DNA from 4 places in the Clostridium sp. HMP27 genome. Region 2 is predicted to be linked to each of the others. Evidence: riboswitches for the same ligand, from Rfam matches in the RefSeq annotation. Region 2 holds a riboswitch; each other region holds the start of a gene.
The links. A riboswitch is a leader RNA that binds a small molecule or an ion and turns the genes downstream of it on or off. The one in region 2 is predicted to bind S-adenosylmethionine.
Positions count from the first base shown of each region.

Region 1: it holds a riboswitch for S-adenosylmethionine, as region 2 does, so the genes downstream of both, DP68_RS04560 (methionine ABC transporter ATP-binding protein) here and metK (methionine adenosyltransferase) in region 2, are expected to answer to the same signal.
Region 3: it holds a riboswitch for S-adenosylmethionine, as region 2 does, so the genes downstream of both, DP68_RS07320 (methionine ABC transporter ATP-binding protein) here and metK (methionine adenosyltransferase) in region 2, are expected to answer to the same signal.
Region 4: it holds a riboswitch for S-adenosylmethionine, as region 2 does, so the genes downstream of both, DP68_RS10990 (Na+/H+ antiporter NhaC family protein) here and metK (methionine adenosyltransferase) in region 2, are expected to answer to the same signal.

Region 1 covers NZ_JMFY01000008.1:32,300-40,455, reverse strand. Annotated here, with positions in the region: gene DP68_RS04590 (ARMT1-like domain-containing protein) at 1-624, shown strand, start outside; gene DP68_RS04585 (DnaD domain protein) at 702-1,610, opposite strand; gene DP68_RS04580 (uracil-DNA glycosylase) at 1,793-2,467, opposite strand; gene DP68_RS04575 (polysaccharide deacetylase family protein) at 2,631-3,524, shown strand; gene DP68_RS04570 (MetQ/NlpA family ABC transporter substrate-binding protein) at 3,604-4,437, opposite strand; gene DP68_RS04565 (methionine ABC transporter permease) at 4,478-5,158, opposite strand; gene DP68_RS04560 (methionine ABC transporter ATP-binding protein) at 5,106-6,185, opposite strand; SAM riboswitch class I at 6,293-6,403, opposite strand; SAM riboswitch class I at 6,728-6,838, shown strand; gene DP68_RS04555 (M20 family metallopeptidase) at 6,992-8,156, shown strand, end outside.
Region 2 covers NZ_JMFY01000001.1:107,610-115,765, reverse strand. Annotated here, with positions in the region: gene DP68_RS00560 (hypothetical protein) at 1-631, opposite strand, end outside; gene DP68_RS00555 (ATP-dependent RecD-like DNA helicase) at 648-2,876, opposite strand; gene metK (methionine adenosyltransferase) at 2,993-4,168, opposite strand; SAM riboswitch class I at 4,246-4,348, opposite strand; tRNA gene DP68_RS00545 (tRNA-Tyr) at 4,498-4,582, opposite strand; tRNA gene DP68_RS00540 (tRNA-Thr) at 4,589-4,663, opposite strand; tRNA gene DP68_RS00535 (tRNA-Tyr) at 4,686-4,770, opposite strand; gene yyaC (spore protease YyaC) at 5,100-5,651, shown strand; gene DP68_RS00525 (rod shape-determining protein) at 5,726-6,754, opposite strand; gene spoIIID (sporulation transcriptional regulator SpoIIID) at 6,849-7,103, opposite strand; gene DP68_RS00515 (M23 family metallopeptidase) at 7,211-7,939, opposite strand; gene spoIID (stage II sporulation protein D) at 8,078-8,156, opposite strand, start outside.
Region 3 covers NZ_JMFY01000015.1:16,312-24,467, reverse strand. Annotated here, with positions in the region: gene DP68_RS07360 (DUF2953 domain-containing protein) at 204-761, shown strand; gene DP68_RS07355 (spore germination protein GerW family protein) at 777-1,244, shown strand; gene DP68_RS07350 (arsenate reductase family protein) at 1,356-1,694, opposite strand; gene DP68_RS07345 (ACT domain-containing protein) at 1,783-2,172, opposite strand; gene DP68_RS07340 (DHHA1 domain-containing protein) at 2,350-3,558, shown strand; gene infC (translation initiation factor IF-3) at 3,655-4,143, opposite strand; gene DP68_RS07330 (MetQ/NlpA family ABC transporter substrate-binding protein) at 4,254-5,069, opposite strand; gene DP68_RS07325 (methionine ABC transporter permease) at 5,101-5,742, opposite strand; gene DP68_RS07320 (methionine ABC transporter ATP-binding protein) at 5,746-6,702, opposite strand; SAM riboswitch class I at 6,776-6,886, opposite strand; gene DP68_RS07315 (hypothetical protein) at 7,133-8,156, shown strand, end outside.
Region 4 covers NZ_JMFY01000019.1:18,775-26,930, forward strand. Annotated here, with positions in the region: gene DP68_RS10985 (FAD-dependent oxidoreductase) at 1-931, opposite strand, end outside; SAM riboswitch class I at 1,425-1,544, shown strand; gene DP68_RS10990 (Na+/H+ antiporter NhaC family protein) at 1,631-2,956, shown strand; gene DP68_RS10995 (EamA family transporter) at 3,073-3,969, shown strand; gene DP68_RS11000 (DUF6514 family protein) at 4,401-4,754, shown strand; gene acpS (holo-ACP synthase) at 4,948-5,316, shown strand; gene DP68_RS11010 (bifunctional ADP-dependent NAD(P)H-hydrate dehydratase/NAD(P)H-hydrate epimerase) at 5,320-6,819, shown strand; gene DP68_RS11015 (germination lipoprotein GerS-related protein) at 6,920-7,537, shown strand; gene alr (alanine racemase) at 7,538-8,156, shown strand, end outside.

The DNA.
Region 1 (8,156 bases), on a different contig from region 2:
ATTGCTAGTGAAATTTACAAAAAAATTATTGAAGAAAAATGGCTAGATAATGCAGAAGATCCCTTCGATATGTCCTGTAGGCTGGCTATTGCAGGAAATATTATAGATTTTTCAGTTGGTCTAAAGCTAGAGCACTCAGATGTTGTTAAGTCCGTTGAGGACAGTATCAAGCATGATATTTTTGGTACTGGAACAGCAGCTCTGCGAGAAGCAGCAGAGAAAGCAAATAATATTATGTATATTGCTGACAATGCTGGGGAAATCATATTTGATAAATTTTTATTAGAGAATCTTCCATTAAACAAGGTTACTTATGTGGTAAAAGGAGGTCCAATAGTTAATGATGCAACGATGCAGGATGCAATAAGTACAGGAATTGTAGATCTAGTTAAAGTTATCGACAATGGACACGCTGCACAGGGAACCATATTAAAAGATTGCTCAAGTGAATTTAAGAGTGAATTTAACAAGGCAGATCTTATTATAAGCAAAGGGCAAGCTAATTTTGAAACATTAAGTGATATTAAAGATAAAACTATATTTTATCTTTTGCGAGCAAAATGCAGTTCAGTTGCTTCTGCCATCGGCTGCAAACAAATGGACTATGTGCTTACAAATTACTAGTAAAGCAAAAGATATTCTATTGTTTTTTAATCTTGCTATGTGGGTGGCACTTTTAGTACACCCCAATCACCCCTACTCTACGTTACGTATACATAAGCTTCAGCATTAGCACCTTCAAATTTAGTTCCATTGCACTTATCTTTATTTTTATCTTTCCATTCCCTTTGATAAGCTAGAATTTTTGGGCACGTTGTAAGATTAAGACTATACCAATTATTTAAAACCGAATCTATGTATTTCATGCTTCGAGCATTATGATACGCCGCCTCTTTAATGGCCAAAATTATGGAATCACAGCTCATATCCTTACTCCAATCCTGAAGGCTTTCAAACTCTATAGGGGTTATTGGGTGAATATTGTTATTAAACACCTCTAAAACTTCACTGATACCTTCATTTTCTGTCCCATTAACTACATTCCTATAAACATCAGCAGCAGAGTTCCCTATTATTTCTTCTGCATCTTCTTTTTCTTCTACTTCTTCAATTTCTTTTTTAATTTCTTCTTTAATTTCTTCTTCCCCTAGGTCCTTATAAGCCCCTTCTAAGCCCCTTGTTTTTTTCTGAAAGCCCTCTACGCCATCAAAAATTAAATGTATAGGGCATACTAGCTTCTTACATAAATCATAAAGCTTGTATACAAACTCTCTATGTTTGACTTCTTTTATTTCCTTATTTATGCATTTTATTGTGTTTGGGCTGTTTATAAAGTTGTACTTTATCCAGTTTAAAATCATAATCTCTTTTGTTTCCTCACAATATTCTATTTTGCCATAAGTAATAAATCTCTCTAAAAGCTTCCCCACAGTTTCTCTATTATAGCCTGTCTCATATTCAATAGTTCTTTTAGGAAGTTCAAAAATCCCACATTGTTTAGTATTGGTGCATTGAAGCAAGTATACATAAAAAAACTTCTCCTCCGGTGTTAAATCCATAACAAAAGCGTCTCCCCAAAAGGATAATTGTAATTGTCTATATAATGCCATAAGTAATCCACCTCCAAAAAATCTCTACCTATATATTTAATATGCAGTAATATAAAAATTGCTGTAAAAAGTTAAAGTTTTTAGTCAAAAAATAAATATAGGTTATTGTACTTAGCATCACTAATGAAATTAAGTTACAATCACCTATATTTTATAGTATGGATAGCCTCAAATGGACATTATTATATATTTTCAATTTGCCAATCTATAGGCATATTACCTATGGAGATAAGAAATTTATTAGTCTTAGAAAAAGGCTTACTTCCGAAAAATCCTCTATGAACAGATAGTGGACTTGGATGAACGGATTTTATTATGTAATGCTTTGGGTTATTTATTATATCAACTTTGGATTGAGCATTTTTTCCCCATAATATAAAGACAATAGGTTCTTCCCTATCATTTAATAGGCTAATTACTTTATCAGTAAAGTGCTCCCAACCTATTCCCTTATGAGAATTTGCCTCACCAGCTATAACTGTTAGTACAGTATTAAGGAGCATAACTCCTTGATCCGCCCATTTCCTTAAGTAACCATTATTAGGGATATAACAACCTATATCACTATTAAGTTCCTTATAAATATTCATAAGAGAAGGTGGTGCTGGTACGCCTGGTTTTACAGAAAAGCTTAGTCCATGTGCCTGATTAGGACCATGATATGGATCTTGACCTAATATAACCACCTTTACATCCTTATAATCAGTGTAATGTAGAGCATTAAATATATCATACATATTAGGATATATAGCTTTTGTTTTATATTCATTTATTAAAAAATCTCTAAGTTTTAAATAATATGCATTTTTAAATTCATCTTCTAATAAGTCCTGCCAACCATTTTTTAATATTTGCATGTTATCACCCTATAATATTATATCACAAATAATAATTGAGCATATTTTAAAACTTTAATACACTTTTTAAGATTTAACATTAGTAAAATAATAAATAATATTATATCAGATGTACATAATAATCATTATTAACTCTTGAAAACACTAATCAGAGGTGAAAATTATGGACACTCTCAAAAAAATTCTTATTTTAATTTTAGGCATACTATTTATAAAATCATATGGATATAAGACAATATATTGCAACAAGGTATATATTGGTAAAAAAACAAAGATTGAAAGGTCAATCTCAAGTGTAAATGTATTTAATGAATTATCACAGAAATGTACCAACTCAAAGATGATAAATCAAGATAATTTTTCTATGAATAAAAGTGTGCCATTAAAACACAATACAGCTCGAGTATGTGTACTTATGTATCACTCCATAGGTTATGAAAAAAATAATAGACTACGAATCCCACAGCAAGAATTTAAGCAACAAATGAAATATATAAAAGATAATGGTTATAACACTCTAACTCTTCAAGAATTATATAACTTTTTTATGCAAAATAAACCTGTCCCTAAGAAATCTGTGGTTATAACTTTTGATGACGGGTATTTAGATAATTATAAATATGCATATCCAGTACTTAAAGAACTTGGACTTAAAGCTACAATATTTGTTATTGTAGATAATATAGATAAGGACAATAGAAGTATGAATTCAAAACAACTTAAGGAATTACAATATAATGGAATAGATATAGAAAGTCATACCTTTAAGCATGAAGAATTAAGTAGTCTTTCTTATGAAAAACAATTAACAGCTTTAAAACAATCAAAAGATACACTAGAAAAAATCTTAAATAAAAAAGTAAATTTTATTGCATATCCTTTTGGTAAATATAATGAAAATACAATAAAAGCAGCAAAAAGTGCTGGATATATTATGGGATTTACAACAGGAGGAAGAATTGCAAGAAGAGGCGACGGAATATATACCTTACATAGAATTGGCATGACTTCTGTTGATGGGATAAATGTACTTGCAGGAAGACTATCAAATCAGTGACATAAGATATTATTAATGTATAAAAAAGATTATGGATATTATTGAACAAATAATTTCCATAATCTTTTTTAGCTAAAGCTTAAAATGCAGGAATAGATGATCCCTTAGTTGTTTCTTTTATAAGCTTTTTAGTTTCATCAGTTTGGTAAATTTCTACTAATCTTTTAAGCGCTGCATTGTCTTTATCCTTAGCTCTTGCAGCTATAATATTAAAGTAGTTTTTAACACTATCCTTCTTAGTATCCTCAATGTATATGGAATCTTCTAGCGGAGAATACCCTGCTTCCACCGCAACACCGTTATTAATAGCCGCAACTGCTACGTCTTTTATTGATCTTGGAATTTGTGTTGCTACAAGTGGTATTACTTCAAAATTTTTAGGGTTTTCTACTATATCTTTAACAGTTGGTGTTATGCCTGAGCCTTCCTTCAATTTAATTAAACCTGCTTCTTGAAGAAGTAAAAGTGCCCTTCCGCCATTGGTTGCATCATTAGGTATAGCAATTTTATCTCCATCTTTTAGCTCTTTTAAATCCTTTAAATTACTTGAATATATTGCCATAGGTGCTAAAACAGTATTTGCGATAGATACAAGGTCTAGGTTGCGGTCTTTTTTAAATTGTTCAAAATATGCCACAGTTTGAAATGCATTTGCATCTATTTCTCCATCATTTAATGCCATGTTCGGCCTTACATAATCGCTAAAGCTTACAATCTTTAACTCAATATTCTCCTTTGCTAATCTATCTTTCACATTATCCCAAACTTTATGGTCATCCCCTGTAACTCCTAGTTTTATAACTTGTTTCTTACTTGCATCAGCAGATGTTCCTTTTGACTGTCCACATCCGACAAATGCTGTAGCAGTTATTACTACCCCTAATACTAACGCTGCTAATCTTTTTATTTTCATTATTAAAGCCCCCTTAAATTATGTTAAATATTTTATTTTGTTAATGGCTTAATTTCTTTAGTAAAAAGTCACCAAAGCTTTGTATCCCATTAACTAGGATTAGAAGAATTATTATAGTAGCTACCATTATGTCAGTTTTAAAATACTGATAGCCATATCTTATAGCAAAATCTCCAAGTCCGCCCCCTCCTACAGTTCCTGCAACAGCTGAAAACCCTATTAAGCTAACTGTTGTAATTGTTAGAGCATAAACGATACCTGGGAGCCCTTCCTTTAATAAAATCCTGTAGATTATCTCAAAAGGACTTGAACCCATGGCCTGTGCTGCCTCTATTACTCCCTTATCAATATCTAAAAGAGCTGACTCAATTTGCCTTGCCACAAATGGAACAGACCCAAGTACCAATGGAACTATGGCGCCCTTTAATCCAATTGTTGTTCCAACTATGAGTCTTGTAAAAGGTACAACTGCTGCTAAAAGTATTACGAAAGGAATTGAACGAAATATATTTATTATTTTCCCAACAGTACTATAAATTCCGTTATTCTCAAGTATATTTCCCGGCCTTGTTACCACAATAATTATTCCTATTATTATTCCTATAGCGGTTGAAATACTTCCTGCTATAACTACCATAAGTATGGTTTCGCCTAATGCCTTCATCATATCAGGAAAGAGTTCTACTACATTCGGCATAAAGGTATTCAGAAGTTCCAGCATTTTTAATCACCTCCACATAAATATCATTTTGTTTTAAATAACTCATTGATTGAATTATTCCTTCTTTAGAACCATTAAATTTGACAATTAAATTTCCTATAGGTACTTCTTGAATTATTTCAATATTACCAAATAAAATGCTTGCATCAACCTTAAACTTTCTAGAAACCTTTGAAATAAAGGCCTGGCCTGATTTCTGACCTACAAATGATATCTTTGCAATCACTTCCTCTTCAGTAAGCTCTCCTATAAAGGACTCCTTATCTAAAACCTCATAAATCTTATCATAATGAAATACTGTAGATACAAAATCCTTAGTCATTTGTGCCTTAGGATTTATAAATATCTGAAGAACATCTCCTTCTTCAATAACTTCTCCCCCCTCCATTACTGCTACCTTATGGCATATTTCTTTAACAACTTCCATTTGATGAGTAATGATAACTATTGTAAGTCGTAATTCTTCATTTATTTGTTTTAAAAGCTTTAGAATGGATCCAGTTGTCTGAGGATCTAATGCTGAAGTAGCTTCATCACATAAAAGCACCTGTGGGTCATTTGCTAGTGCTCTAGCAATGGCAACTCTTTGCTTTTGTCCTCCACTTAGCTCTCCAGGATAAACCTTTATTTTATCGCTTAATCCCACTAATTCCAAAAGGCTTTCTACCTTTTGCTTTATTTGTTCTTTAGTAAGACCTTTTCCTTTAAGAGGATAGGCTACATTTTCAAATACATTTCTACTCCTCATAAGATTAAAGTGCTGAAAAATCATACCTATCTTTTCCCTAGTTTTTCTAAGCTCCTTCGGTGATAACTTTGTGAGGTTTTTCCCATTTACAATTACCTCGCCGCAAGTAGGAGATTCAAGTAAATTAATACATCTAATTAAAGTACTTTTCCCTGCTCCACTATATCCGATAATTCCCATTATCTTGCCAGCTTCTACATGTAAGTTCACTCCCTTCACAGCCTCTATCTTATGCTCTTTAGTTTCATAGACTTTTTTAACATCCTTTAAATAAATCATTCATTTCCCTCCCCAAATAAAATAAAAAATCCTCTTTCCCAGATGAGAAAGAGGATAACTTCAATAAAAAAAGCCCCATGGAAGGACCGCTTTTAAACTATTACCTTCCCTCATCTTTCAGACTAATGTCTGCAGGATTTAGCACCTTGCTTTGCAAATAAGCATTGCTGGTTGCTGAAGCTTCATCGGGCCAGTCCCTCTGCTTCTCTAGATAAGGATCTATATTCGATTTTTAAGTTAGCATTTTCTGCTTGAGACTTATTATATTCTCATCTTTTTTAAATGTCAATAAAATTTTTTATAGAAAAATAAACTTTTTTTGCTATTCATATAATAAATATACTTTAATATATTTGGGGAAAGTATTGAAAAATAAATTATTAAATTAAACATAATTCACAAAATTTTTTATTTAATCATGTAATAATCATACATTACCGTCAATCCAACAAACATTATAAATTTGTTGACAATTCTTACTTATGCATATATAATCTTACTCAATTAATCTTTGTCATGATAAAGTTAAAAGTTAATAAGTATCCTTATCAAGAGAGACCGAGGGATTGGCCCTATGACGTCTCAGCAACCAGCAGGTATCATTAGCCTGTATGGTGCTAAATCCAACAGAAGTTTGTTCTGGTAGATGAGGGAAGGTGTTAAATTTAAATATTGCTCTTATAAGAGTTTATGTTTTAAAATCTTCTTCCATCTAGGAAGAAGATTTTTATTTTATCTAATTTTATTATCGCAAGTTTATAAAGACTAGTATCTTTATATGCTTATAAAAAGGGGGAACTATTACAATGAGTAAAATATTAAATAACTATCAAAAAAGCATTATTGATAAATTGGACAATGAAAGAGATAAATATATAAAAATAAGTCATCAAATTCATGATAATCCGGAGATAGGTAATCAAGAGTTTTTTGCATCTAGACTTCTTGCAGATACCTTGGCTGATTCAGGTTTTTCTGTAGAAAGAGCTGTAGCAGGTCATGATACTTCCTTTATAGCAAGAAAAAAATCAACAAAGCTTGGAGGTCCTACTATAGGATTTTTAGCAGAATATGATGCCTTGCCAGGACTAGGACACGCCTGTGGGCATAATATGATTGGAACAATTAGTACGGCAGCCGCTATTTCCCTTTCATGCCTTTTAGATGAAATAGGTGGAGAAGTCGTAGTCCTAGGTACTCCTGCAGAAGAAGGTGGACCAAATGGAAGTGCCAAAGCAAGTTTTGTTAATCATAATTTGCTTCAGGGTATAGATGCTTGTATGATAATTCATCCAGCAAATACAACAGGGGTAACTGGAAATTCTCTAGCTGTGGACCCACTTGATTTCGAATACATAGGCAAATCAGCCCATGCCTCAGGTTCACCTGAAAAGGGTATTAATGCCCTAGATTCGGTTATTCAGCTTTTTAACGGTATAAATGCCTTAAGGCAACATGTGCCTACGGATGTACGCATACATGGAATTATTACTCATGGTGGTGATGCCCCAAATATAGTGCCTGATTATGCAAAAGCAAGATTTTTTATTCGTGCAGCTACTAGAAAAATTTGTGATGAAGTTACCTCTAAAATTAAAAACATTGCGCAAGGTGCTGCTCTTGCCACTGGTGCGAAACTAAATATAATAGCCTTTCAAAATAAAGTTGACAACTTTCTTATCAATAAAAGTTTTGATGAACTATTTATTGAAAGTTCTAACTTGCTTGGTTTAGAAATAAGCACCAAGGCAAAAGAGGGATTAGGGTCAACAGATGCAGGAAATATAAGTCAGGTTGTTCCTACTATACATCCTCATATAAAAATTGGTGGTAATACCTTAGTAGGACATACCCCTGAATTTTGTGAAGCATCTGTTTCTAAGGAAGCCGATGAGGCATTAATTATCGGTGCAAAAGCTCTAGCAATTACTGGACTCACTTTGATTACAAATAAAGATAAATTACAAAAAA
Region 2 (8,156 bases):
CAGGTATATATATTACTACCTTTCTATCCTCATAAAGGGACCACTTTAAATAGTCATATATTATATATGGTATGTCTTCTTCTAAGTTTATCTTTGTAGTTATGGTTCTAGGTTCAACGATAGGATGAGGCCATTCACTTACAGGTATAATTATTTCCCTTTTCCCTTTAAATATACTTTCTACCCCACAGTATATAAATTTACCTTCATCCTTACTCATCCTTGCCATTATGTCTATGATTTCATATGAAGTATGATGAGGAAATGCTCTAGTATCATCAAATATAACTAAATCAAAATCTCTCATGATTTCCAATGCATTAGCAGCTTTAACTATGATAAATTTACTTTTGAGTTTAATATCTCCTCGCCTCAAATAACTGTACCCTCTAAAACTGCTATTCTTTTTTATTTTTTCTAGAATATCTACATATTCTTCATCTTCATTACTTATATACAATATGCTTTTTCCTTTATTCATATACTCTAAGATACTATATATGAATATATCTGTAGATGCACAAGGAATGGTTATAATATTTAAAAATTGTTCATTTGAAAATAACCATCTTTGTATTAATTGAGATACTTTTTTTCTTTTCTCTCTTATTACAGCATTTTTAGTATTCATATACTTCACTCCATTACTAATCTTCTATAGCATTTTCTAAAACATTAGTTATTCTCCATTTTAGCAAGGAATATCTTTCAAAACTTCTATTATTATCTATCATAAATTTCATAGCCTTTATTGAACCTACTAGAACTACTAACTTCTTTGCACGAGTTATTCCTGTATAAAGCAAATTCCTATTCATAAGCATTGGAGGTCCCATAAACATAGGTATGATAACCACTGGGAATTCACTTCCTTGGCTTTTATGTATGGTTACAGCATATGCTAAATCTATCTCATCTAAATAAGTATCTTCATAAACTACTTTTCTTTCTTCATCAAATATTATGCTTAAAGTATTTTCTTCCTCATTTATTTCATCTATATATCCTACATCCCCATTAAACACTCCTACCCCTTCTTCTTCCCCATCACCTTTAATTCTCTTCCACTTCAAAGAATAGTTATTCTTTATTTGCATTACCTTATCCCCAACTCTAAGGACATTATCTCTAGACTTCTTTTCATTTTTCCACTTTCCAGGGGGATTTAATACTTCCTGAAGTCCCTTATTAAGATTTTCTACTCCCAATATGCCCTTTCTCATTGGTGTAAGTATTTGTATATGTCTTTGTTTATCCCATTCCTTATTAAACTTTGGTAATCTTTCACTTATAAGCGCCATTAATATATCCGATGTAGATGAGCTTTCTTCACTATTTATAAAATAAAAGTCCTTATCCCTTCCGTTTAGTAAAGGCATTTCTCCATTATTTATTTTATGGGCATTTACAGTTATCATGCTTTGTGAAGACTGTCTAAAGATGTCTTTAAGCCTTATTACCTTAACACAGTTACTATCAATTAAATCCCTAAGCACATTTCCTGGTCCAACTGATGGTAACTGATCCACATCCCCAACAATTATAAGCCTAGTTCCAAGCGCTATAGATTTAAGAAGATTATTCATAAGCATTATATCTATCATAGATGCCTCATCTATAATTACTGCATCACATTCTAGCGGAGTTTCTTCTGTTCTTGAAAACATCATATCTTCATCTTCTCCTGCACCCATTTCTAAAAGCCTATGAATAGTTTTCGCTTCTTTTCCAGTAGCTTCTGTCATTCTCTTTGCAGCTCTGCCAGTAGGTGCCCCCATAAAGACTCTAAGTCCATGTTTTTCAAATATATATGTAATGCAATTTATTATAGTCGTTTTTCCTGTCCCTGGGCCTCCTGTTATAATTTCAACTCCATTAGCTACTGCACCCTTTATAGCTTCTATTTGAGAAGATGCAAAAGATATCCCTCTCTCCTGCTCAAATTTCATTATTTCCTCATCTACATTCAACTCCAACTCATCATATTTCGCTATAGATAAGGTTAGTATCTTCTTTGTTACTCCAAGCTCACAATAATAATAGGGAATAGTAAATATGCATTCTTTATTGTTAACCGTTTCTACTTTTATTTTTCCATGAAATGCACTCTGCATTATTCCCTCTTTTATATTTTCATCACTTACTCCTAATATATCTCTTCCGTCATTTAAGAGCCTTTCCACAGGTATATAGGTATTTCCCAATGCACAAAATTGATTTATTATATAATTTATTCCGCTCTCTATTCTAAAGGATGAATTCAAATCTATTCCTAAGCTTCTTGCAATCTTATCCGCAGTTTTAAATCCTATTCCTGAAATTTCTTCTGTTAATATATATGGATTTTCTTTTATAATCTTTACAGAATCAGCCTTAAATCTTTTATATATTTTTACACATTGGTTAGGAGTAACTCCATAACTTTGAAAAAACATCATTACAGTTCTTAATTCCTTTTGTTTACCGTAGGACTCATATATAATAGCTATCTTTTTTTCTCCTACACCCTCTATTCCCCTTAACTTCTCTATATCATTTTCTAATATATTTAAAGACTCTTCTCCAAACTTCTCCACTATTTTTTTAGCAGTTACAGGCCCTATCCCAGCTATTACTCCCGATGCTAAATATCTTTCTATACCACTTACAGAATCAGGGACCACTTCCTCACAACTTTCAACCTTAAACTGTTCTCCAAATTGAGGATGAACTGCCCACTGTCCTTTAAGTTTCAAGCCCTGTCCTTCACTAATATAGGGAATGCATCCAACAAAGGTTGTATAATAACTTTTATTATCTTTTAATCTTGCTACTACATAACCATTTTCATCATTTTTAAATATTATGGAATCTACAATTCCCTGTATTTCTTCCATATAATCTTCTCCTGTTCTACTTAATACTATAAGACGATATCTATAATACAATTATAACATAATTATATTGATTAAATAAAAAAACCCCCTTCATGAATTGAAGGGAGTTTTTACTACTATAAATATTTTTTTATTTCTTCTACTTTATTAAGTTTTTCCCATGGTAAGTCTAAGTCATTTCTTCCGAAATGTCCATAGGCTGCCACTTGCTTATAAATAGGTCTTCTAAGATCAAGATCTCTGATTATTGCACCTGGTCTTAAATCAAATACCTTATTTATTATTTCAATAATTTTATCATGTTCAACTTTGTTCGTTCCAAAGGTTTCCACCTCTACTGACACTGGGTGTGCAACACCTATAGCATACGCTAGCTCTATTTCAAGCTTATCAGCTATTCCAGCAGCTACTAAGTTCTTAGCAACCCATCTGGCTGCATAAGCTGCGGATCTATCAACCTTTGTTGGATCTTTTCCTGAGAAAGCTCCACCACCATGTCTTCCATATCCACCATAAGTATCAACTATAATTTTTCTTCCTGTAAGTCCAGTATCTCCTTGTGGACCTCCAACAACAAACTTACCAGTTGGATTTATGTAGTATTTGGTTTTTTCATCAAGTAATTCAGCTGGAATAACAGCTTTTATAACATGCTCCATTAAATCCTTATTAATCTGTTCCTGTGTTACTTCAGGTCCATGTTGAGTAGAAATAACGATTGCATCTATTCTCACTGGTTTATCATCTTCATATTCAACTGTAACCTGAGTTTTTCCATCTGGTCTTAGATAATCTAATGTGTCATTTTTTCTAACTTCTGTTAGTCTTCTTGATAATCTATGAGCCATTGCTATTGGCATTGGCATAAACTCTGGAGTTTCAGTAGCTGCATAACCAAACATCATACCTTGGTCTCCTGCGCCAACAGACTCAACCTCATCCTTGCTAGTACCTCTTGATTCTAATGCGTCATCAACCCCCATTGCAATATCAGGAGATTGTTCATCTATTGAAGTCAATACTGAACAAGTATCAGCATCAAAGCCATACTTAGCTCTTGTATATCCTATTTCTCTCACTGTTTCTCTAACAACTTTAGGAATATCAACATAACATGATGTTGTTATTTCTCCCATAACCATAACCATTCCTGTTGTAGCCGTAGTTTCACATGCAACTCTTGCCTTAGAATCTTGAGCCAATATAGCATCTAATACAGCATCAGAGATTTGGTCACAAATTTTGTCCGGATGTCCTTCAGTAACGGATTCTGATGTGAATAATCTTCTCATTTTTGCACCTCCAATGAAAAATATAATATGTAAAATAAAAAACCTCTTCGATAAGAAGAGGCTTAATTTGCATTCCTCTCTTATCTCGCAGAACAAACCTGCAGGAATTGGCACCTTGGTACAAAGTACTTGGTTGCCGGGTTTCATAGGGCCCTTTCCCTCCACCTCTCTTGATAAGAGTTTTCTATTAAATTTACTAGCATATATTAGCACAATAATAATCTTGTGTCAATATCAAGTTTAATTGTTATGTATCCTATGATCGATAATCTATAAGCTATAAGCTATTAAACAAATGAATATAAAAAAAGACACCGCTTTGGTGTCTTTGGTGGAGGAAGATGGATTCGAACCATCGAAGTCACTGACAACAGATTTACAGTCTGCCCCCTTTGGCCGCTCGGGAATTCCTCCATATAATGGAGCTGGCAATAGGAATCGAACCTACAACCTGCTGATTACAAGTCAGCTGCTCTACCGTTGAGCCATGCCAGCATATGGATATATTAAATTATTGTGGTGGAGGAAGATGGATTCGAACCATCGAAGTCACTGACAACAGATTTACAGTCTGCCCCCTTTGGCCGCTCGGGAATTCCTCCATTATAAGTTTCATAACTTGTTTAACAAGTTAATAACCTTATTATTAAATTATCTTAGCGCGTTTCCGCACTTAATAACTTCAACATGGATTAGTATACAATCTTATAGTCTAAATTTCAAATGCAATATAGGCCTATTAAACAAATCCTTCTTTAATATACTCTATTTCATTCTCATTTACTCCATATTACACCATTATTTTATTATATTTATCATATTTCTTATAGTTGATTTAGCTAATAAAAATTAATATTATCTAAAAAACATCTTTTTTCTTTTAATATTTATCACACAGCTCTCATATAAATTATTAAGGGAGGTGTAACTATTGAATAAAGCTAGAACTCATTTTAACAATTCTTTAGGATATTATGAAATTGGAGAGTTTATAAAAAATTATATTATGAAAGACACTATAATAGTATGTATAGGCACAGATAGATGTATAGGAGATTGTCTTGGCCCATTAGTTGGCACTCTACTTAAAGATAAGAGTTTCCCTCTTCCAGTATTCGGAACAATATCTGATCCTATACACGCTTTAAATTTAGATAGAAAATTATATGAAATAAGTTTACTTCATCCTAGTGCAAATATAATAGGAATAGATGCATGCCTTGGTGATGAAGATAATGTAGGAGAAATACAAGCCAGGGATTATCCAATCCATCCTGGAAAAGGCGTAGGTAAAACCCTCCCCCTTGTAGGAAAGTCCTCCATAATAGGAATTGTAGACTCAACTGATGCTAACGTATTTAATAATAACAATATACGTCTTAGTTTAATTTTTAATATGGCTAAAGTAATCTGCGACGCCTTATTTCATGCTTATCATTTAAGCTCCAGCACTCTATCCGATATAAAAGACTGCCTTCTATAAAAAAATAAGTGCTTTCGCTTATATTTAATAAGACGAAAGCACTTATTATGCTTTTATTCCACTAAAGCATATCATTATAATAATGATATATCATCTCCAGAAAGGGATCCATCCAATTTGTCCAAATAATCCAAAAACTTACCTGTGCCCATTGCTACACAAGAAACAGAATCCTCTACGATACAAACTGGTACCTTTGTAACGTCTTGAATTAATTTATCAAGACCATTTAAGAGGGCTCCCCCTCCAGTCATAACTATTCCTTTATCTGCTATATCTGCAGCTAATTCAGGTGGGGTTTTTTCTAAAACTGAATGTGTGCATTCTGCAATAGAATTTACAGTTTCACTTAGGGCTTGCCTCATTTCTTCTGAGGAAACATTTATATTTTTAGGAAGGCCAGACACCAAGTCTCTTCCTCTTATTTCCATACTAACTTCTTCTTCTCTTACATATGCTGATCCTATATTAATTTTTAAATCTTCAGCAGTTCTTTCTCCTATCATGAGCTTGTGTTTCTTTCTTACATATCTTATAATAGCTTCATCAAAAGTATCTCCTGCAACCTTTATAGAAGATCTTACTACTATTCCTCCAAGAGAAATAACGGCAATATCTGTTGTTCCCCCACCTATATCTATCACCATATTTCCACTAGCCTTAGTGATATCTACACCCGCTCCAATGGCTGCAGCTAAAGGCTCCTCTATCAAAAACACTTTTTTTGCGCCAGCATTCTTAGCAGCATCAATAACGGCTCTCTTTTCTACTCCTGTAGCTTCACAAGGTATACAAACCACAACTCGGGGGGAAACCATCTTTTTCTTTCCACAGGCTTTCCTTAAAAAATGTTCTAACATTTTTTCCGTCAAGTCATAATCAGAAATAACTCCATCTCTCAAGGGTCTAATAGCTACAATATTACCAGGAGTTCTACCAATCATTTGTCTAGCTTCCTCCCCTACAGCTAAGACTCTATTATTAGTTTTATCTATCGCTACTACTGAAGGTTCTTTCAAAATAACTCCTTTACCCTTTGCATAAACCAGTACTGTAGCTGTACCAAGATCTATACCCATATCTGTACCCATTTTAAAAAACATCCCTATTATCTCCACCTACTCTTTCCATAACATTTTGCAACAAAATGCAACTTCATATATTTTACGACATAATTTTATTATAATCGGAATGTTTTTATCCTTCAATAGCTTTATACTTCATTTTAGTAGCTTTTCCACCTCTTATATGTCTTTCTGCTTTATTATAATCCAAAATAATTTTGGCTTCTTCTGCTATTTGAGGATTTATTTTAGGCAACCTTTCTGTCATATCTTTGTGTATAGTACTTTTACTAACACCAAATACCTTAGCTGTTTTTCTAATTGTTGCTTTTGAACTTATAATATAATTTGCTACTTCAAGAACTCTTTCTTCAATGTAGTCTTTCAAGGTGGTACCTCCTTAACCCTTCTATATTTATAAATATGCTTATTCATATACTTAAATTACATCTGTCTGGCCATTTTCCGTAAGATGAACGAAAAATGGCCTAAAGTTTAGTATTTTACATACTTATCTGGATTTACAAAATCTTTATCTTTTAATACTGCAAAATGTAAATGATCTCCATAAGCTTCATACATAGCTCTTAAAGTTGTTCTTCCTACAACTCCAAGTTTATCTCCTTTTTTAACCACTTTTCCTGCTGATATACTTACCTTTGAATCTAAATTTGAATATACTGTTTTTAGTCCATTTTGATGATCTACTATTACTTGAATACCATCTACTGTATCATTTTTTACAGATTCAACCTTTCCATCTAATGCTGCTACAACAGGTTTCCCTAATTCACATTTAATATCTATACCAAAGTTAGGTCTGTAGCTATTGGTGGATTTCCAAAATACAGGTTCTTCAGAATATTGTCTTCCTATAATTCCTTCTACAGGTTTTCCAAACTTAGTATCTACTGTTTTAGATACTGTGGCAGTTTTTTCGGTATTCTTCACTTCTTTATTTACCTTTGTTTCTGTGTTAGTTGGCTTTTTTACTTGTTCTGCATTGTCATAATCTGTATAAGGCTTTTCAGTAACCTGAGCTGTATCCTTCTTCTTTTCCTGCTCCACCACCGATGTATTATTTTGTTCAATTTTAGCCTGCCTATTATCTCTTGTAGTTACAACAGCTACTGTAGCAAGTATGCATAGGCATAAAAACAGTACAACGTAAAATCCCTCCCTCTTAAAAAAGTTGAAAATTTTACCAAAATTTTTGTTTTTCATATCAACACCTCCAATTTCTAGTTTGTCCAGAGCTTATCAAAAAATACATTTTATTATAATTTTATTTCCAATTTATTTCTATTTTTTATGACAATGTTTGACATGAAAAATAGAGCTGTCGGTAAACAGCTCTACACTTTAATTTATTTGCTCTATTTTTACTCCCTGATAATAGTGTGTTAATATTTCATTGTAACTTTTTCCACCCTTAGCATAC
Region 3 (8,156 bases), on a different contig from region 2:
AAAATTACATTTTATTATAATAACATCAAATATTGATAACTTATCAATAACTTACAACTAATACTTTGATTAATACTTCCCATACTATATATAAAAGCATAATTAATCAATTATGCTTTCAAATTGATATGTGTTGGCTTATAACAAAATTATAATTTTCTATAGACCATGCATGCTTCTTATAGTAAACGGAGATGTTGTATATGTATATACTTTCAAACTTCATACTTGTACTTGTGTTTTTATCTTTGATACTTGCAGCATTATTAATTACCGTACCTTTAAAAGTTTCATTTGCATTTAGCTCTCAGGAGTGTACAAATTTCAATATAATTACAACATGGTTAAAACCATTATTAAAATTAGTCATAGTTAAAACTGATAAACAAATGTTTTACACACTATATTTACTTAATAAAAAAGTTTTAACTAAAAATCTTACAAATAAAACACTTAATCATGCTAAAGATTATATTGAAAAAATACAACTTACACGTAATTTAAAGCCTCATTCCATTGATATTGAAGCTTCTTATGGCTTTAAGGATCCTTCTATCACTGGAATGGTTTGCGGTGCTATTAATTTAGCATCAACTTATTTTGGTATAAATGTTATATACAATAATCCTGATTTCAATATGAATTACGACTACTTCAATATAACGGGTACAGCTCAAATAAGTGCAATTTCAATAATAACTACGTTTTTTAAATTAAGAAAATTAAATTTAGCAATGCAGCCTTTGAATGCTAATAAATAAAGGGAGGATTTTATTATGAATGATACTACAAACTTTTCACAAAATCTAGGTACATTATTTTCAGACCTTCACAATTTTGTAGATACAGATTCAGTTTTAGGTAAACCACTATCTGTAGGAGATAAAACTTTAGTTCCTGTAATGTCTGTTACACTTGGTTATGGAAATACTGGCATGTCAACAAAAATGCAAGCAGTAAATAGTACTAACGCTTCTAATGGTGTTGGTTTAGGTGCTAGAGTTTCTACAAGCTCAGTTATAGTTATAGATAAGGATAATGTATCAATGCTTCCTGTAAACGAAAAAAGTACTATGGGACAAATGATGGATAAAATTCCTCAGGCACTATCAACTTTAGGCCAGAACATGATGCAACCTGGTATGAATCAAAGTCAGGGCCAAAGTCAATCACAAAGTAGTCAAAATTCTACCCAAAACAAACAACAAAATAGCTCTAGCAGCTCATCAGGAAGTATGTCCTAATAGGTGCTAGGAAGATTTTAAATTAGTGATACCTTGTATAAATATATTTAATGGAAACTTCTCATTGCTGAAGTTTCCATTTTCCTTAGTACTTTACTCCTAATGCCTAACTTACTCCCATTCTTTCCAGACTTCTGGTTCATAGCCTATAGTTGATTGCTTACCATTTCTTACTATTGGTGTTTTATAAAGCTTTGGATTATTTAAAAGTATTTCTTCTTTAACACTATCGTTTCTTATATTTTGAAGATTTGACTTTTCATATTCCTTAGATTCTTTATTTATTAAATTTGAAAGTCCTACTGCTGCTTTAACGCTTTCAAGTTCTCTTTTACTTAATGCTTTTATTGTCAAATCTATAAATTGATAATTAACTTTTCTTTCTTTGAAGTATCTTTCTGCTTTTTTTGTATCAAAACACTTCTTAGTTCCATAAATTTGAATGTTCATTTAGAAATTTCTCCTTTGTACTAGTTTGTAAATAATAACTTTGCTATATATTTAAGTGATAACTTATTTATTATATTTAAAATATGTTTTATTTAATTACATGATATTCATTACTCAATAATACGCTTATTGCATTTTTAATATGGCTTTCCTTAACTAAAATATAATCTGTGTCATAGGTTGAAATAGCAAATATACTTATACCTTCCTTAGCTAGCAAACTGCTGATTTTAGAAAGTATACCTATGAGTGAAAAATCTAACGGCCCCTCGATCTTTAATGCCTTCCATTCTTTTTCACATTTTATATTACTTGGGATACTTTCTTCATTACATACAATAGATAACTCATCTGCCGTTTTAGTTATTGAAAAAAATGTGCCTTTTAATCCCCAACTTGGAATAGCTTCATTAATATCTAATCTACATACCCCAAACTTATCTTTTAATAAGCTAAGTGTTAACTTATTTTCTATCATGATTTTTCAACTCCATTTCTTGTGTATCTATTATCCATATAAATATTATATGAGAACTTTATTATATATTAAAATTATAGGTTATATTTTTATATATTTCCACCAAAAGGATAAACTATAATTATACTTTGTGATAAAATAAAAGGATATTGCCACATTTTTAAGGAGTGAATACTATTGGAAAAGCTTTATTATGAAAATCCATATATGAATGAATTTACTGCTGAGATATTAAATATAGTTGAAAAAGATAATAAATATCATGTTGAATTAGATAAAACCTATTTTTATCCCGGTTCAGAAAATATGCCTTGTGATACAGGAGAAATAACTTCTATCCCTGTAATTTATGTCTATGAGAATGCTGAAAAAGTATATCATGTGCTTGAAACAAAGCCTATAAAAATTCATAAGGTGAAATGTACTATAAATTGGAGTAAAAAATATAATTGTATGCAGCATAATCTTGGAAAGGCTTTACTTTCTCATTACTTTTTAGAACTATTTAATGCAAATACAGTTAAATTTCACTATGAGGATAATTACACTTATATTGATATAGATAAGATTATTACCTTTGATGAAATCAAAAGAGTTGAGGAAATGGCTAATAAAATAGTTTTTAATAACATTAGCATCGAAAGCTTTTATGCAACAAAATCAGAGCTAAAAAAACTATCGGTTAAGAAAGTTTCCCCAAAGGGAAATGAAAAGATTAGAGTAGTTAAAATTGAAGATATTATTATAGCTCCGTATGCCGAACTACTTACAAATTCCACTATAGAGGCTCAAGTAATTAAAATTGTTAAGTGGGAAACCTTGGGAAAGAATACTCGAATAGAATTTTTATGCGGCTCACGGGCAGTTTCTGATTACATTTTAAAACATGAGTACATAAAATCTATGTTTAATTTATTAAAATGTGGTAATGAAAAAGATGCCCTAGCAAAAGTGCAAAATCTTAGAAATGAACTCAATGATGCTCTAAGTGAAAAGGGAGTCTTAAAGGCACAGGTTGCGGAATATGAAGTTAAAGAAATTTTAAATAGCTCTGAAAATATAAACGGAGTTAAGATAATTAAAAATATATTTGACAATGGCGATTTAAAGTACATAAACTTATTAGCTTCTAAATTAGTATTCTATCCTAAGACTATAGTTTTATTTGCAATAAAAACTGAAGATAAAGCTCAATTAATTTTTATGTGTTCAAAGGATTTAAAAGTTATAAGCATGAATTTACTTTTAAAGGATGCAATAACTTTAATTGATGGAAAAGGCGGTGGAAGCGACTTTTCAGCACAAGGTGGAGGAAAAGATAATAATAATTTAACTTCCTGCATTGAGTATGCCTACAAGAAAGTGTGCACCCATCTTCAGGATTAATTTCATCATAGTAAATATCAAAAAATAGCTAATCCCTAGTATCTAATAATGTTTAGACACTAGGGATTTAGTGACTATACTAAATTGCACTGCAATTTATTTTTTCGGTGCTAAAATCATAGTCATATTGTTTCCTTCAAGTTTTGCTGGTTTTTCAATAGTTCCAATTTCTCCTATTAACTCAACAAATGACTCCATAATTTTATACCCTACTTGAGTATTATTATTTTGTCTTCCTTTAAACCTAATGGAAACCTTAACTTTATCTTCATTAGTTAAAAACTTTTTAGCATTATTGGCTTTAATTTGAATGTCACCCACATCAATTGTTGGACTTAATCTTACTTCTTTAAGATTAACAACCTTTTGATTTTTTCTGTTTTCCTTTTCCTTTTTAGATTGCTCATAAAGGAATTTACTGTAGTCCATTATTCTACATACAGGTGGATTGGCATTAGGAGAAATCATAACTAAATCTAGTTCTCTCTCTTCAGCTATCATTAAAGCATCTCTTGTGCTTACAATTTTGCTTTCTTCTCCATCAATTAATCTAATTTCCTTTTCTCTAATCTGCTCGTTTAGCATAACATCCTTACTAATAATACCGCCTCCAAAATTTGATTTTATACAATATCTCTAGTATACCTTATTATTTGTCATATTACAAAGAATATATTCTAAAGGCGAATTTATTTTTAAAATGATGGAATTATTGCCCCTTTATAATTTTCTTCTATAAACTTTTTAATTTCTGGTGTGTTAATAGCCTCAACTAAAGCTTTAATATATTCTTTATCCTTATTATCTTCTTTTACTGCAATAATGTTAGCATATGGTGAATCCTTTGCTTCAATTGCTAAAGCATCTTTAGTTGGATTTAATCCTGCTGGCAGAGCATAGTTTGTATTTATTACTGCTACATCAACATCTTTTAAAGTTCTTGGAAGCTGAGCTGCTTCTAACTCTTCTATTTTTATATTTTTAGGATTTTCAGTAATATCTAATTTAGTGATTAATTCTCCTTCTTTAAACTTAGCAATTCCTTCTTTTTCAAGTAATCTTAAAGCCCTTGATCCATTTGTTGAATCATTTGGTACTGCTATTGTTGCTCCATCTTTTAAATCTTTTAAATTTTTAATTTTATCAGAGTATACTCCCATTGGTTCTAAGTGAACTTTCGCAACAGAAGCTAAATGAGTACCTTTTTCTTTATTAAATTGCTCTAAGTAAGGAATATGTTGAAAGAAGTTTGCATCTAATTCTCCTTGTTCAACTGCTGTATTTGGAATAACATAATCATCAAACACCTTGATTTCTAAAGTATAACCTTTTTTCTCTAGTATAGGTTTTACCTTTTCTAATATTTGTGCATGTGGTTCTGGAGTTGCCCCAACAACTATCTTCTTTTTCTCTGCAGGCTGAGCTGCTTCCTTATTGCCACATCCTGTTAGGCCAATTGCCCCTAAAACTACTGTACTTGCAAGTATTGCTGATAATATTCTCTTTTTCATTATAAAATGCCCCCTATTTATTAAAATATTTTTATTTGTTTACTTTTTTATATATTAAAGTTCCTATGCTTTGAAGCACTTGAACTAAAACTACTAAAACTATTACTGTAGCTATCAAAACATCATTTCTAAACATATGGTATCCATATCTTATTGCCACATATCCAAGCCCACCTGCACCAATAGCTCCTGCCATTGCCGAAAATCCTACTACACTAATTACTGTAAGAGTTATCCCCGATACAATAGAAGGAAGTGCTTCTGGCAGCATTACTTTGAATATAATTTGTGAAATACTGGCCCCAAAGGATTTTGCAGCTTCAACCACTCCTTTATCCACCTCTTTTAAAGCTGCTTCTATAATTCTTGTTACAAAAGGTGCTGAACCTATAGTCAGTGGTACAATTGCAGCAGGGGTTCCAATGGACTTTCCTACTATAAACCTTGTCACTGGTATAAGTATTACCATCAAAACTATAAAAGGAAATGATCTTAAAATGTTTATTATTGTATCTAAAATTTTATAAACTGCTTCATTTGGCTTTAATCCATCTTTAGCTGTTATTATCATTATAATTGCTGGTATAAATCCTATTAATACTGCTAAAGCTGTAGAAATTAAAACCATGATTAAAGTTTCACCTAAAGCTGGAAGTAATATTTGAGTTACCATACTTTATAGCACCTCCCAATGTACATTTTTTTTATCTAGATAAGAAGTAACTTGATTCTTCTTATCTTCTGTAGTATTAATTACAAGGCTTCCAAGTACTATTCCATTAAACTTCTCAAGTTTTCCCCAAACAATGGACACGTCTATGTTAAGTTCTCTAGCCATAGCTGTTATTACAGAACTCTTACTTATCTCCTTTGGGAAGAATAACTTTATATTTATCCCCTCTTCTGGCAATATCTCTTCTTCTCCCAAAAGATTTTCTAAATCTTTACTTGGATTTAGGAATACTTCTTCTACCTTTCCAGATTGAATTAATTTTCCACCTTCCATTAATGCAACTTTTGAGCAAGCTTCTTTTATAACCTCCATTTGATGAGTTACTATTACAATTGTTATGCCTAATTTATTATTTATCTCTCTTAATAATTCTAAAATGGACTTTGTTGTCTTAGGGTCTAATGCTGAAGTAGCTTCATCACATAATAAAACTTCCGGATTAAGAGTTAATGCTCTTGCAATTGCCACCCTTTGCTTCTGTCCTCCACTTAGCTCCTTTGGCATACTTTGAGCCTTATCCTCTAATCCTACAAGAGATAAAAGTTCTCTTACTCTTTTATTTATATCTTCCTTACTATATTTCCAGGTTTCCATAGGAAGAGCTATATTTTGCCACACATTTTTTCTATTTAACAAACTGAAATTTTGAAATATCATACCTATGTTTTTTCTAAACTCTCTAAGTTCTCTTTCTTTAAGCTCTTTTACTTCTTTGTTATTTACTATTACGTTTCCTGAATCATAACCTTCAAGTCCATTTATACATCTTAAAAGTGTTGATTTCCCTGCCCCACTGTGTCCTACAATTCCATATATTTCTCCCTTTTCTATAGTAATACTTACATTTTGCAAAACCTGATCTTCTCCAAAAAACTTATTAACATTATTTATTTCAATCATTGCTGCACCCCCTACTATCTAATAAAAAAATAAAGACCTAAGGATAACCTTAGGTCTGAAAAGATCCCGTCTACCCTCATCTCTCAGCTTACGCTGCAGGATTTAGCACCTTATATATATCACAATAATATATATTGGTTGCCGGGTTTCATCGGGCCAGTCCCTCCACCACTCTTGATAAGTCCTATTCGCTTTTATTGTTTTTTATTATATTACCATAGTCAAAGGTTGTCAATAACTTTTTTTTCTAATGATTCTGTAAAATGTGACATTATCAATTCTCCATCATATATTATAGTACAAGCTTGGGATGTTATCTTAATTTTATATGGAAACATCTCAATGAATTGGGATGTGCTGATTTGCAACGAAATCAAAGATTTCTACAAATCATGTAAATCATGCATAACTCATATAAGGAGTGATGTTTATGAATAGATTTGAAAAAATAACACCTTTTAATGGTTTTTATGAAGACCGTAATTTAGGACATCAGAATAATTATGCCTGGGCTATGGGGGAATTAGGCGATTATATATATGTTGGGGTAGGAAAAAATATAGTTTATACAGTTTTAAGATTCGTCTTTAATCTACCTGAACAATATATACCCGAAGTATTTATCCCAAGGCCTTCCATAAACCCAGGAGCTGAAATTTGGCGCTATAACAAAGATGGATCTGAAAATTGGACACAAGTTTATAAGTCTAATCCTCAAGATGGCATAGGCGATTTTAGATATATGATTAACTTCACTACAGCATCAGGAAAAAAAGTATTATTAGCTGCTGCTAATTCATTCTCGTCTGCAGTCAAAATGTTAATGTCCGAAGATGGTGAAAACTGGGAGGACGTAAGTGATGGTCTTACAGAAGGCGACACAGCAAGAGCCATGGTAGAGCATAACGGAAGAATGTATTTAGGCGTAATGAAAGGACTTGGCGGAAGTTTAGAGACTATTTTATATGAAACAAACGAACCTGAAAATGGGTGGACACGAGTTCAAATAGGAACAGGAGCAAATAATCCTCGTGGAGAAATTGCTTCAATGGAAAGCTTTAATAATCATCTTTATATTGGTACGGCTCCTCCTGGAGGATTTGAAGTTTGGAGAACTAATAGAGTATCCCCTATAGAGGATGATTGGAAACTTGTTGTAGATAAAGGTGCTGGTGAAGCCTTAAATCAATTACCTTTAAGCATGAAAGCTTTCAAAGGAGATTTATACGTTGGAACAGGAATATGGTTTGGAGTTTTCAGTATAGACCCTAGCCAAAGGTTTGTTCCCCCAAAAGGCTTTGATCTTATACGCGTTTCATCTAATGACGCTTGGAAGGTAGTTATAGGAAATGAAGCTATTTCTCCTACAAATCCAACTACTAGAGGAATTAGAAGACCCAATATTCCAGCTGGTCTTTGGGATATTTCTAATGCTTACTGCTGGCAGCTTGATG
Region 4 (8,156 bases), on a different contig from region 2:
ACTCATCTCCAGAGGCATTTATACCGGCAACTTTGCCCATTTGAACAGCAGCAGGCCAAATGCCATAGTTTCTACCGTTTAATTCTGCTACATCTCCGCAAGCATATATATCAGGTATGTTAGTTTCCATTTTTTCATTTACTACTACAGATTTATCGGTCTTTATTCCACACTTTTCAGCCAATTCTTTGTTTGCTCTTATTCCAACAGAAAATAATACCATGTCTGTATCAAGGATAGTGCCACTTTTTAGTTTTATATTAGTTACATTATCATTTCCGAGTATTTCAACTAGGGAGTCACCAAGAATTACATTAATGCCGCAATTACTAATTTGATTCTTAAAAATTTCAGCACCTTCTTCATCTAATTGTCTAGGTAAAAGTCTTTGGAAAAATTCCACTACAGTTACATCAAGTCCTAAATTTTGTAATTCCCATGCAGCCTCAAGCCCCAATAGACCGCCACCCATAACTACAGCTTTTTTACAATCTTTTGCATAACTTATTATTTTATCTGCATCATTTATTGTTCTTAAGGAAAATACTCCATTTTTGTCAGTACCAGCAGTTGGTGGGATGAAGTTACGTGCACCATTTGCAAGTATAAGTTTATCGTAATTTAAACAAGAGCCATCAGATAAAACTATCTTATTTTCTTTGGTCAGAATACTCTCTACTTTAGTATTTAGTTTTAAGTTTATACTATTCTCTTCAAACCAATTTTTATTTTTTAAATATAATTTTTTATCAGGAATCTCATTAGCAAGATATTCAGAAAGAGAAGGTCTATAATAGCTATAATAACTTTCCTCTGAAATCATTGTTATGTAGGCTTTTGAATTTTTCTGCCTTATAGCATCTGCAGCATAAAATCCAGCAGCGCCATTTCCAATAATAATAAAAGTTGTACCATTAGCTTTATTGTTCATATGCTCAGCTCCCCATAGTTTAATTTTAACCCTAAGATTATTATACACTAATAATTATCAGATAATGATTAAGAAAGTAAACTTGAAAGAATTTTGTGATAAAAGTTTAATTGATGGTTAATACTGAATAGTTACTAGTCATTATTGAAATTTCACTAAGGTGAAATTTCTTCCTTTAGCAGGGCTACTTACATTTTTAATGTTAAATATTATAGTATGGGATTTGCATTGTAGAAAGCATTGAACAAGCATTAAAAGCTCTTTATTTCTGATGTCAAAACACCGTTAAGAGTCTTCTACTGTCTGAACGATAGTGAGTTTAGAAGGCTTAGGTGGTTTAACATCAGAAATATTAGAGCTTTTTTACGAAGTGAAGCTTTCCTAAATAAAAATTCCATACTATATATCAACATTATCTTAAAATGTGGTAATTTTTAAAGGATTGACAATAGATTAGTTTGATGATAAACTATCCTTAAAATTTAATAGGAACTTCTTATCAAGAGTGGCGGAGGGACTGGCCCCATGAAGCCCGGCAACCCAGATACATTTGTTTTAATACGTTTGTTTTGAAGGTGCTAAATCCAGCAGGTGAATACCTGACAGATAAGGGGAGAAGTGTAACTTCTTGTGTCTGTCGGCAAGGGGTTTTTTTATTTTGTAAATTAATTTTAAATAGTCATTATGGGAGGATATTAAATGAATAATTCAGTTGAAAGAAAAGGTAAGGCGACAGCATTACTACCACTAATAGTTTTTGTAGCGATATATTTATCAATAGCATTAGTTACTAATGATTTTTATGCTATGCCTGTTACTGTTCCGTTTTTGATTGCTGCAGTGGTAGCGTTACTTATGAATAAAAAAGAAAGTATAAATGACAAAGTTGAAATATTTTGCAAGGGAGCAGGGGATTTAAATATTGTACTTATGTGCTTAATATTTATCTTAGCAGGAGCCTTTGCACAAGTTGCAAAAGATATGGGAGCAGTAGAATCTACTGTTAACTTAGGACTTAAAGTGCTTCCAAGTAATATTTTAATTTCAGGGATATTTATAATTGGATGCTTTATATCCACTTCTATAGGAACTTCTGTAGGAACAATAGTTGCACTATCTCCGATGGCTGTAGGAGTAGCTGATAAGACTGGAATATCAGTGGCTTTAGTGCTAGGATCAGTAATTGGTGGAGCAATGTTTGGCGATAATTTATCAATGATTTCTGATACAACAATTGCAGCTACTAGAACTCAAGGGTGCGAAATGAGGGACAAGTTTAAAACTAACTTCTTTATAGTACTCCCAGCGGCAATTATTACAGCAGTGATATTTGCAGTAATTACATCAGGTAATAATGCTACTTTATCTGGAAACTATCAGTATAGTATTGTAAAGGTACTTCCTTATTTATCTGTACTTATAGCAGCACTTTTAGGTGTAAATGTAATTTTAGTTTTAGTGGGTGGAGTGGCGCTTTCAGGTATAGTAGGAATTGCTACTGGATCTATGGGAGTTATAGCTTTTCTTCAGTCTATAGCAAAGGGAATAGCAGGTATGTCAGAACTAGTGATAGTATCACTTGTAATTGGAGGAACTGTAGAACTTATTAAACACAATGGAGGTATAGATTTCTTACTTCATTTTATAACAAGCAAGGTAAAATCGAGAAAGGGTGCCGAGCTTGCTATAGGACTTTTAGTTACTTTAGTAGATGCATGTACTGCTAACAATACTATAGCTATAGTAACTACAGGACCTTTAGCAAAAAGTATATCTTCAAAATATAATATAGAGCCACAAAAAACAGCTAGTCTACTAGATACTTTTTCATGCTTTGCTCAAGGAGTTATACCATATGGAGCACAGTTATTAGTTGCATCAGGTATTGCAGGCATTTCACCATTTTTAATAATGAAGTATTTGTACTATCCATATTTAATTGGGATATCTGCAGTTATTGCAATAGCATTAGGATTCCCTAAGATAAAGAATATGGAGGCAGGGGCTCTAAAAAAAGTAATTTAATTGATAATTAGAACTAAGTTATTACTTTGAGTGCAAAATTATATTGAATTTTGCACTCTTTTAATTTCTAATATAATATAGAATATGGGAAAATAACATAGTGGGGTGGATGGAAAATGATAAAACTTCAATCAAGAACAAAAGGATTACTGCTTGTTATCATAGGAGCTATGCTGTGGGGAATATCAGGTACTGCTGCTCAATATTTGTTTCAACAAAAGGGGTTTAGCCCTGAGTGGCTTGTTGTAATTCGTTTATTAGTATCAGGAATAATTTTGTTAACATACGCAATCATAAGAGAAAAACAAGACATATGGAAGATTTGGAAATCTAAACATAACTGTTACAGTCTTATAATTTTTAGTGTTATTGGAATGTTAGGTGTACAATATACATACTTTGCTGCCATTAAACATGGCAATGCAGCAACAGCAACTATACTACAATACCTATCACCGGTGATAATTACTTGCTATTTAGCTATTAGGACTAAAAAAGTTCCAAGTATAAGGCAAAGCTTAGCTATTATCTTTGCCATGTTAGGAACATTCCTTATAATTACAAAAGGAAATATCTACACCATATCTATTTCTAAATTAGCATTATTGTGGGGAATTGGTTCAGCTTTTACATCAGCTTTTTACACGTTATATCCCCATGAATTACTTGGTAAATGGAGATCTACACTTATAGTTGGATGGAGTATGCTTATTGGTGGAGTAGCTTTTAGTTTTATCCATCAGCCCTGGAACTTTGTGGGACAATGGTCCATTAATTCTATGGTTGCTGTTATGTTTGTAGTATTATTTGGCACCCTTGTTGCTTTTTATTGCTACTTGGAAAGTTTAAAATATATACAGCCAACAGAAGCAAGCGTATTATCCTCTATGGAACCTTTATCCGCTGCGGTTTTATCCGTACTGTGGCTAAGAGTTCCACTTGGCGTTGTAGAATGGTTAGGAATAGTGTCTGTTATAAGTGCTATTATAATTTTATCTAATGTAAAAAAATAGGCGTCTGATATATGTTATACTTAAACTTATTAAAAGTAATATATTGCTAACAAGTGTAAGAGTTGTACTATTCTTTATAGCTGCTGCTATTATTTTATTAGAGTAAATCAATGTAATAATTACATAATTAATAACAAACAGGGGTTTAATGTAAGTTTTAAATCTATTATAATACTCAAATGTAAAATATTACATAAAAAATTTAAAGTAGAAATTAACTTAATTTACACTATAATTCGACATGAAAAAATCCAGAAAAATACAGTTATTCCCATTGCATGGATAAGTATTCACTATTAGGAAGTGTTTTTTACCTTCTTTGTCATATTAGGAAAATAACTTGTCCAAACCATGGTTCATAAAATGACAGGTTTCTTTCATCTTAAATGTTATTATATTAATATAACTTAGCGAGTGGAGGGAAATGAATTATGATAATAGTTGAAAATTTATCAAAAATTCATCAAGGAGAAGATATGGAAAAGACTTATTTTTATAGATTGATAAAGGATAAATTTAATCTTAATTATGGAGATGAACTAATAGAAGTACAATCCTATGGAATAGAAATAGAAAGACAGGATAAGGTAGAGGGAAATATAGTAAATATAGAAAGAGATTATATAAAGAATATAAGTCCTCAAAGACATAAAGTACATAGCCTTTTGAAAGTGCTGCACGACAACACTGTGTCACCGATACATCTTATAGATATAGCAGGGGATTATGTAGACGAGTATATTAGTGATTTTGATAACGTATTAAGAGAAATAGCAACTAACTAATAATAAAAAACTAGAGGCCAACAGCCAGGAAGCAGAAATAAAAAAATGGTTGTGGACAGATAACATAAATATAAAATTTAAATTTGATTATTTTATTATAGGATTTATTATGGGGATTAATTAATATAGAATTAATGATAAAATAGAGATATATATCTCTATTTTATTTTTATATAAAAAGGCGGTGACAAATATGATAGGGGGAACGGGCATAGACATAATTGAAATATATAGAATAAAGAATGCCGTAATGAAAAATAATAATTTTATATATAAGATATTTACACAAAGAGAAATTGATTACTTTAGATCAAGGAATTTACTGTCAGAGGTGGTTGCAGGTAATTTTGCTGCAAAGGAAGCCATAGCAAAAGCGTTAGGAACTGGATTTAGAAAATTTTCCTTAAAGGATATAGAGATTCTTCGTGATGAACTTGGAGCACCTGTAGCATTTTTACATGGAGGTGCAAAAGAACTTGTAAAAGAGCCATATAAGCTCCATGTATCAATATCTCATAGTAGAGAAAATGCTATAGCCTATGCAGTTTTGGAGGTGTATTAATATATGAGAATAGGTACTGCAGAAGTTATGAGGAAAATTGATAAATACTCCATAGAAGTTTTAAAAATACCTAGCATAGTGCTTATGGAAAATGCTGCACTTAAAGTTGTAAAAAATATTGATATTGAGAATGTGCAGAATTGCTCGATTATATGTGGCAAGGGAAACAATGGTGGAGATGGGCTAGCAGTAGCCAGACATCTTCATGTAATAGGAAAAGATGTAGGTGTATTTTTGTTAGGAGGAGAGCGGGGAATTTCAGGAGACTCTCAAATTAATTATAATATACTTTTAAACATGGGAGTTAAAATAATATCTATAAATAATATGGAAGATATAAATGAGATGAGAGAGTACTTAGAACAAGCCGATATTATTGTAGATGCCATATTTGGAACGGGTTTAAATAAAAATGTTGAAGGCATATATAGTGCAGCTATATCTGTAATAAATGAAAGCAATTCCTATATTTTATCTATAGATATACCTTCAGGATTAGAATGTAATAGTGGTAGGGTGCTTGGAAATTCTATAAGAGCTAATAAAACTGTAACTTTTCAGCTATATAAGAAGGGATTTTTAAACTATGGTGTGGATAAATATACAGGGGCAGTGGTAATAGAGGATATTGGCATACCAAAGGAAGCAGTTCATAAATTTCATGAAAATGAATATATAATGGATGAGAATTTTATGAAACAAAGCATGATTAAAAGAAATAAGCATAGCCATAAAGGAGACTATGGAAGGGTTGTCATTATTGCAGGCTCTAAGGGGTTTACTGGGGCTTCGTATATAGCAACTCAGGGAGCTGTAAGAAGTGGAGCGGGACTTGTTACGCTGTGTTGTGATGAAAAAATACAGCCAATTTTAAGTTCTAAACTTATAGAAGCTATGACTTTAAATTTTAAAGATACGGAAAAGCTTAAAGAGCTATTAAAGAGCAGCAATTGCATAGCTATAGGTCCAGGAATGGGTAATAATGAAGCTACATTGCAATTTGTAATGGACACTTTGCTAAATGCAGCGTGTCCTGTAGTAATTGATGCGGATGGATTGAATGTCCTTAAAGGAAACCTGCATTTGTTGAAAGAATCAAAAAACAAGGTAATAATTACTCCGCACTTAGGAGAAATGTCCAAATTAATGGGATTAACTATAGAAGAGATAAAACAAAATCGCATGGAAATTGCACAAAGCTTTGCGCAAAAGTATAAGTGCATAGTACTTTTAAAGGGATATAATACCGTAGTCACAGATGGGTATAAAATTATTATAAATCCTACAGGAAATAGTGCTATGGCATCAGGCGGTATGGGAGATGCGCTAACAGGTATAATTGCATCTTTTATAGCACAAGGATACGAACCGCTAAAGGCAACAAGCATTTCGGCTTTTATACATGGATACACAGGGGAGAAGCTTTCAAAGAAAATGTTTTGTGTAAATGCAAGTCAACTTTTAGAAGAACTTCCCTATGCGATTAAAGAACTGATGGAGTAATTGGGCCGAAATTAAGTGATATAATTTGGTTTTAATTAGAATAATGAAATTAAGGCAGGAATAGTATTAATAATAGAGAGTAAAGTTCAGGGGGAATTTTATGAAAAAATTATTATTAATACTAATTGCTGCTTTTTTTATGACGGTTTTGGCTGGGTGCTATTTCAAAATAGATAAAACTCAGAAAAGTCTAGATTATATAAAATCCTTAAAGAGTTATACTAGTGATGCCCACATTATATTGCAAAATGATAAGCAAAATATAGAATATGATATGAAACAGTACTATAAAAAGAATATTGGAGTTAGATTAGAATTAAATTCGGATAGGATTTATATATGTAAAGGTGATAAAATATATGTGAATGATACTAAAAGTGGATTTAAGTATAGCCTAAGTGGAGAATTTGAAAATATTGTAAAGTTAAGTTCCGTAGGGGAGTATATTAGGCTAATTTATACCAATGAAGAAACTAAGACTTATTTTAAAGATATAAGCGGAATTAAATATCAAGTGCTTGAGATATATTTATCAAATCTAAATAGAAATTTAGACAAGGGAAAGGTCTATATCAATACTGAAACTAAGCTTCCTGAGTTTGTTGAAGTATATGATTTAAATAATAAGGTTAAATTTAAAGTGCTATATAAAAATTTTGTAGCAAATGCAGAATTTAATGAAGAGTTATTAAGTACAGAAGCGAAGGGTGGAATTTAAGTGTTCAGACATCTGAGACCAGTATGGGCAGAAATAAATTTAGATAATTTAGCTCATAACATAAAGGAAATTATAAGAGTAACGAAAGCTAAAGAGATTATAGGAGTAGTTAAAGCTGATGCATATGGTCATGGAGCTTTAGATATAGCTCCGACCTTACTTGAAAATGGGGTTACAAGACTTGCAGTAGCTGTTTTAAATGAGGCAGTAGAGCTTAGAAGGGGAGGGATACAATGTCCTATTATGATTTTGGGATATACACCTCCAAATTTACTGGATCTTTTAATAAAGTATGATATAGAACAAACTGTATATTCCTATGATTTAGCAAAGGAAATTTCAGATAAAGCTATAGAGGGAAGTAAAATTGCAAAAATTCATATAGCCTTTGATAGTGGAATGGGTAGAATAGGATTTTTGCCTAGAGAAGAAGATATAAGTGAGGTAGAGAGAATTAGTAAGCTTCCCAATATAAAGATAGATGGGATTTATTCTCATTTCTCTACAGCAGATGAAAAGGATAAAAATTATACGTATGAACAATTAAAAAAATTTAATTGGTTTTATAATATATTGCAGGAAAGAGGAATACAAATAAATATAAGACATATAGCAAACA